DNA from 3 places in the Sporosarcina sp. USHLN248 genome. Region 2 is predicted to be linked to each of the others. Evidence: riboswitches for the same ligand, from Rfam matches in the RefSeq annotation. Region 2 holds a riboswitch; each other region holds the start of a gene.
What was found. Region 2 has a riboswitch for S-adenosylmethionine ahead of WFH04_RS06000 (bifunctional homocysteine S-methyltransferase/methylenetetrahydrofolate reductase). Riboswitches for the same ligand answer to the same signal wherever they lie in the genome.
Positions count from the first base shown of each region.

Region 1: linked by a shared signal. The riboswitch ahead of metK (methionine adenosyltransferase) and the one ahead of WFH04_RS06000 (bifunctional homocysteine S-methyltransferase/methylenetetrahydrofolate reductase) in region 2 are both predicted to bind S-adenosylmethionine.
Region 3: linked by a shared signal. The riboswitch ahead of WFH04_RS15440 (VOC family protein) and the one ahead of WFH04_RS06000 (bifunctional homocysteine S-methyltransferase/methylenetetrahydrofolate reductase) in region 2 are both predicted to bind S-adenosylmethionine.

Region 1 covers NZ_JBBCZC010000016.1:21,879-24,148, reverse strand. Annotated here, with positions in the region: gene metK (methionine adenosyltransferase) at 1-1,037, opposite strand, end outside; SAM riboswitch class I at 1,390-1,504, opposite strand; gene pckA (phosphoenolpyruvate carboxykinase (ATP)) at 1,680-2,270, shown strand, end outside.
Region 2 covers NZ_JBBCZC010000010.1:63,975-66,244, reverse strand. Annotated here, with positions in the region: gene WFH04_RS06000 (bifunctional homocysteine S-methyltransferase/methylenetetrahydrofolate reductase) at 1-1,256, opposite strand, end outside; SAM riboswitch class I at 1,450-1,554, opposite strand; gene WFH04_RS05995 (hypothetical protein) at 1,668-1,847, shown strand; gene WFH04_RS05990 (biotin transporter BioY) at 1,983-2,270, shown strand, end outside.
Region 3 covers NZ_JBBCZC010000045.1:23,439-25,708, forward strand. Annotated here, with positions in the region: gene WFH04_RS15435 (aliphatic sulfonate ABC transporter substrate-binding protein) at 1-283, opposite strand, end outside; gene WFH04_RS15440 (VOC family protein) at 436-1,251, opposite strand; SAM riboswitch class I at 1,308-1,408, opposite strand; gene WFH04_RS15445 (SDR family NAD(P)-dependent oxidoreductase) at 1,714-2,270, opposite strand, start outside.

The sequences.
Region 1 (2,270 bases), on a different contig from region 2:
TCGCGCACAAGCTCAACCAATTTGCTTTCCTCAACTTTTCCTGTTCCAAATGTATCAATCGAAATAGAGACAGGTTTCGCAACGCCGATCGCATACGCCAACTGCACTTCGCAACGCTCTGCAAGTCCAGCAGCAACAATGTTTTTCGCTACATAACGCGCTGCGTAGGAAGCGGAACGGTCAACTTTCGTCGCGTCTTTTCCGGAGAAGGCTCCGCCGCCGTGGCGAGCATATCCACCGTAAGTGTCAACGATGATTTTACGTCCTGTTAATCCGGCATCTCCTTGCGGACCGCCGATAACGAAACGACCTGAAGGGTTGATGAAGTATTTTGTATCTTCATCCAATAATTCTTTCGGTACGACTGGATAAATGACATGCTCTTTAATGTCTTGCTGGATTTGTTCAAGTGTCGTATCAGGATGATGCTGTGTAGAAATGACGATTGTATCAATCCGTATTGGACGATTGTTGTCATCATACTCAACTGTCACTTGCGTTTTACCATCCGGACGCAAATAAGGAAGTGTATCATTTTTTCTCACTTCCGCTAGTCTGCGTGACAGCTTATGGGACAAACTAATTGGCATCGGCATCAGTTCTGGTGTTTCATTGCAAGCATACCCAAACATTAATCCTTGGTCGCCCGCTCCGATTGCTTCCAATTCTTCGTCCGTCATCGTTCCTTCACGTGCTTCTAATGCTTGGTCAACGCTCGCAGCAATATCAGGCGATTGTTCGTCGATCGAAGTTAAAACGGAAGATGTCTCCCAATCGAATCCGAACTTGGCGCGAGTATAGCCGATTTCTTTCACAGTATCCCGAACAACTTTTGGAATATCGACATAAGTCGTTGTTGTGATTTCTCCGATCACAAGCACTAATCCTGTCGTAATTGTCGTCTCGCATGCGACTCGTGCATTCGGATCTTCTTCTAAAATAGCGTCCAAAATGGCATCCGAAATTTGGTCGCACATTTTGTCTGGATGTCCTTCCGTTACTGATTCTGAAGTAAACAGTCGGCGGTTTGTCATTATAATTTCCTCCTTAACGGCTTGCAAATATTGATACGGTACTCTATTTTTCCCAGATAGTTCCACGCCTGAAGAGAGTCGACGTCAACATACACAAGGATTAAGGGCTTGATAAAATCAATTGGGCCTTGGCATAGTCGCATCATCGTTTTGCATGCGCCTGAATGCGCAATGCAAAATTCATGACAACCGCCGGAGGCTTATCTTCATTTGTCGAGTATAGGAACTCTCGCTAAAAAGTGAAATGTATCTCAACGCTTCAAAGATGGATCTCTATCTTAATGAAGATAAAAAAGCCCTTCGCTCACGTAAAAGCACATGAGGAAAGGCATGATTTCAAATGCAGCACCTTTCACTCTTATCGTCCAAGGTGTAAAACCTTGCCTCAGGTTTGGCACCTTCTCGTAGCTTGCACTACGCAGGTTGCCGGGCTTCATAGGGCCTGTCCCTCCGCCAGCTCGGGATAAGAGTATCCGTTCATGTAACCATGCTACGAAAAAGTTTTCACTTTGTCAAATCTTTTTGAGCTTAACTGCTTGAGTTTTGAATTAGTATAGATTATTATTCTTAATGTGTTATACTATTTACGGAATGTAATGATACCCATTTATATGGGATTAATACGCAAAGGACGGTACAAAACATATGATTTCTGCGAAGATCGAAAATGGACTAAATGAATTGCTTTCAGGAGCTAATGTCAATATCCAGCCTTCAGTGGCAGAGCTGATCGAGAAAGCTACTTCAAGAGGAGAAGCAAAGCTCTCTGCGGATGGTGCGCTATCTGCTGAAACCGGCAAGTATACAGGGCGCTCCCCTAAGGATAAATTCATTGTTGAGGAACCTTCTTCAAAAGACAAAATCGATTGGGGCAAAGTGAACCGGCCGATTTCTCAAGAAATTTTTGATTCATTATATACAAAAGTTATCAACCACTTGAAAGCGAAAGACGAATTATTCGTTTTCAAAGGATATGCAGGTGCGGATAAAGAATCGCAGCTTTCCATTCAAGTCGTCAATGAATTTGCATGGCAAAACTTATTTGTCCATAACTTATTCATCCGCCCGACTGAAGAAGAGCTTACTACACATGAGGCACAATTTACAATCTTATCGGCTCCTACTTTTAAAGCAGACCCAGCAGTCGACGGCACTGAATCCGAAACATTTATTATCGTTTCTCTCGAAAAACGCATCGTGCTAATCGGCGGAACTGAATATGCTGGAGAAATGAAA
Region 2 (2,270 bases):
TTCGTAGGATCGCCAGTAACTGCCAAAATATCGTGGATACCAAGTGTATCAAGCCCCATTAAGTGTGATTGCAAGCCAATTAGATTATGATCGCGGCAAGTTAGATGCACTAGTGGTCGTATAGCATGCTGTTGTTTCAATATAGAGCCCATCGCCATATTGCTAATCCGTGGCGAGGCTAAAGAATTGTCTGCCATCGTTACAGCGTCAACTCCTGCGTTATGAAGCTGTTTCGCCCCTTCAATATAAGCTTCCGTTTCTAAATGGCGAGGCGTATCCAGTTCGACGATGACTGTCCGTTCTCTTTTTGCCTTTTCATGAATGGGTTCGAATAATGCAGGTTCAGCATCGCGTATTACAATCGGTTTTTGGGATTTAACTTCTTTCTTTGTAACCGGCTTTAAGCCGGCTAATTGTTTTTTAACAGCTGCAATATGTTTAGGTGTCGTGCCACAGCAGCCGCCGATCAGACGAACCCCTTCATCGCGCAGTAAAGCGGCTGCTTTTCCGAAGTAATCAGCTTCAGATGAGTAGACGATTCGCCCATCTTCCACATCAAGCAAACTGGCATTCGGAGCTGCGGAGAGCAGAAGTCCATCCGTGAGATTCACTTTTTCAAATGCTTGGATTGTATGGTAAGGACCTAACCGACAGTTGACTCCGACGACATCAGCCCCTAAATCGGAAAGCCTATGCAATGCTTCGTTCAGCACCAAGCCATTTTGGAGTATTCCCGGTTCCTCCATGGAAACTTGGGCGATGATAGGCACATCTGTTAATTTCTTGAGTGCCTCGACAACTGTCGTCAGCTCTTCAAAATCATAGTACGTTTCAAGCAATAAACCGTCAGGATCTCCGGACAATAAAGCATCAGCCTGTTCATGGACAATATGGAGAACTTCTTGCAAAGAGGCATCGCTTTTACGGATTCCACGTAATCCGCCGATTGTCCCTAAAACGTATTGTCCTCTGCGTGCGGCTGCCCGCTTGGCAATGTCCATTGCAGCTGTATTGAATTCCTTCACACGATTCTGCATGCTGTAGCGAGATAATTTCAATGCGTTGGCGCCATATGTATTGGTTTGAATGATGTCCGCACCTGCAGCGATATATTCCTCATGGATTTTTTCAATCACTTCTGGTTTTTCTACATTTAGCTCTTCGTAGCAAAAGTCGATTCCGTATGAGTAAAGCAATGTTCCCATCGCACCGTCCGCCGTCAAAATATCTGTCTTCAATCTTTCAAGTAATGTCATGTTTTCCACCCTTTCTTTGCATATTGTTCAATCAAGGAATAGATGAAAATAATTATTTTTGATTCAGCACGTTATGAATATCCGCAGAATAATGGATATTATGCTTGCGAAGGAGAGTGGTCATTTGCTGAAATAAAAATAAAAAGCCTTCTGAAAATAAGAAGGCTTCGAATATGCGAATAAAGATCGCTCCTTCTCATCTATCAGGCAAGTATGCCTGCTGGAATTAGCACCTGACCAATAATGGCTGGTTGCTGAAGCTTCGACGGGCCAGTCCCTCAGCTTCTCTTGATAAGAATAGATATGCAGTTATTAGAATAATTTAAAGTATCATACCCTTTATTGTTTCATACGTCAATAGCTGAATTATGATAGAATGGGCGTACGAATAGATAATAGTAGGTGAAAACGTTGAGGATTTTCAAATTTTCCGTTCCAATTGCGCTTTTGGTTGCTGGGATTGCATGGGTTATGCTCAGTAAAAGCTTTCAGGAAGTTCCGGGTATGCATCGTGTTTGGATTACGATTGGAGCAGCAGTCCTGAGCGGGGTACTTGCCCATTTTTTATTTCCTAAGAGCGAAGATAAATAACGTTGAAAAATCGATAGCGAAAATAGCTGTCGATTTTTTATTGTACTATTTGAGTTAACTTAAAATATTTTTGGGTTGACACAAATGGTGTCAGCTATTATTCTATTAACAGAAAACAAAAGGGGTGTATATTGAATGACTACGACAACTGTGAAAACGAAAAGTTCTATGAGTGCACTGAGCCTTGTCTATTGCGGAATGTTTGCAGCACTTATGATGATCGGAGCGAATATTACAACGTTTGTGCCGTTCTTAGTAGTTGGTGGGGTGCCGATTACGTTGCAAACGTTTTTCTCTATTTTGGCAGGTTTGATTTTAGGAAGCCGTTTAGGTGCAATATCGATGACGGTATATATGGCATTAGGGCTTGTAGGGGCACCGGTATTTACAAAATTTCAAGGCGGATTTGGGTATATTTTAAGT
Region 3 (2,270 bases), on a different contig from region 2:
TCCCTGAATCTTTATGAACTAACAACCCTACACCTTCCGGATTCGGCAAATCTGCGCCTACATAGACGAACGGTTTATTGCCTGCTTGCGCATTAATGCCGGAGCCATCTGCTGCATGCCCAAAGTCGATATGCCCTGTAAACAGCCCTTCTAACAATGTGCCTCCATGAACGAATTCCCGCCATTCTACCCGATAGCCCTCTGCCTCCAACTTTTTCTCTAATATTCCACTTTCTTTCAATATATTTAATGTGTTTCCTTTTTGGAAACCAACACGCACCACCTTTTCAGAGGCTTCTGTCTGAAGCCTTCTCCCCGCTGCATCCTGCCAATGAAAACAATACAATTGCAGCGAAAACTATTAAGTAAAATCCTTTTCTCATTCATATATCTCCTATTCATATTAGTTTACTTGGTTTTATACATAAAAATTTTTCACTGCTTGATTATATAATGACCATGAAATAGGTCGAATGATTTTTCCTCTTTCCCTCCTTGAATAACAATTTGGAAAGGCTTCTCCCCACGTGACTCTAATTTATGCTGTACAATTCCTTTCCCAATTGGTTCATAAAAGATAATCTCCACATCACCAATTACAACTGCCTGACCTTGTGCATTTAACTTTTCATCAGTATATGCATCTTTGACAGGTGCGTTCAGCAATATGGACCATTGCCTAACAGATTCTTTCAAATCTTTTACGGCAAACGATAGGGAAGCTATTTTCAACGCCTCTCCATTTGGATGGTCTGCCATGACCTTCTGCTGTATCAAATCTTTTTCCCTTTCATCATCCTCCGCTTCCCATTGAATAATAAACGGTAGCTCAGGGCCCTCTTCATCTGTACCTGCGTAAAGCAATTGCCATTTTACAACCGAGCCATCCGGTCTCTTCCTATGGAGTGGCACCGGTCCGGTCACTTTTAATCCATGTTCCTTGAATCGTTGTGCCACGCCTTCAATATTAGTCGTCCGAATAGCAAAGCGGGCAAAACCTTCCCGAAACTCATCTCTAATAATTGTAGAAATTAAACTAAATGACGGATGCTCTGTATTTTTCACTAAATTACGGTCATATGTTCCTAAAAACTCGATATAGGATAAACCAAAATAGCTTAACCCGTTATACGTTCCCCGATCCTCATGGACACCGCCTTCTACTGCATGAAAGCCAACAGCCTGAAATTCTTGCACTGCTTTCTCCGGCTCCTCTACAAAGTGCACAAGATGATCAAATACAAATTCCATATCTTTTCCCCCTTAAAATAAAAATCCCTTCTATAAGAAGAGAAATTCATATCCGCTTCTTATCTTCCAAGTTACAACTTGGCGGAATTAGCACCATACCTAAAGGTTGGTTGCTGAGACTTCAATGGGCCACTCCCTCCATCTCTCTTGATAAGATACAATATGTAATTAGTACATACTTTACTTGTTCCCTTACACAAAGTCAAACATTATTTTAACTATTCTTATCAGTTTAGTATGAATAAGAAAGAAGACTTAAGATCGCTTTGTTAACACTTGCTTCGAATGGTATCATTCTTCTGCCAAAAGATTAGTACTTTATACTTGGCGATACATTATTTCCATAAAAAATACACACTCAGACATGAATGTCCAAATGCGCATCTCACTAACTTCATTACTCCTCCACAACAACTTTCTATACAAGTGACTATCTCTTGGATAGAAAGTCTTGTAATGACTTCAATGCAACATAATAGAGCCACCATCTGTCATAATTGTTTGACCCGTAATATATTGAGAATCCTCCGATGCTAAGAAGACGGCAACCCGACCGATATCCTTTTCAACATCTCCAAAGCGCCCTAAAGGAATTTTATTTTTGACCGCTTCATAATACTCTGGCTGTGCCTTCGACCACGCCTCAACGCCTGGAGAATATGCAATAGGGCTAATAATATTTACATTAATGCCAAAGCGTCCCCACTCATTTGCAGCTACACGGGATAATCCTCGTATTGCCTCTTTGGCAGCAGCATATGCACCCTGCGTCTCATGACCAGCCAATCCAGCACCGGAAGCAAAATTAATTATATTTCCCTTCGACTCCTTTAAATGTGGCAAAGCAGCCTGCATTAAATAAAACGTTGGATAAAACCCTGTTCCAAAAGATAAATCCAGATCTGCCTGAGTTGTATTTTCCAATGGCACTTGCTTAGAAGCATGCGCATTATTAACTAATACATCCAACCGACCGTATTTTTCTACGACTGTATTAACAATCTTATACAAATTGCCAT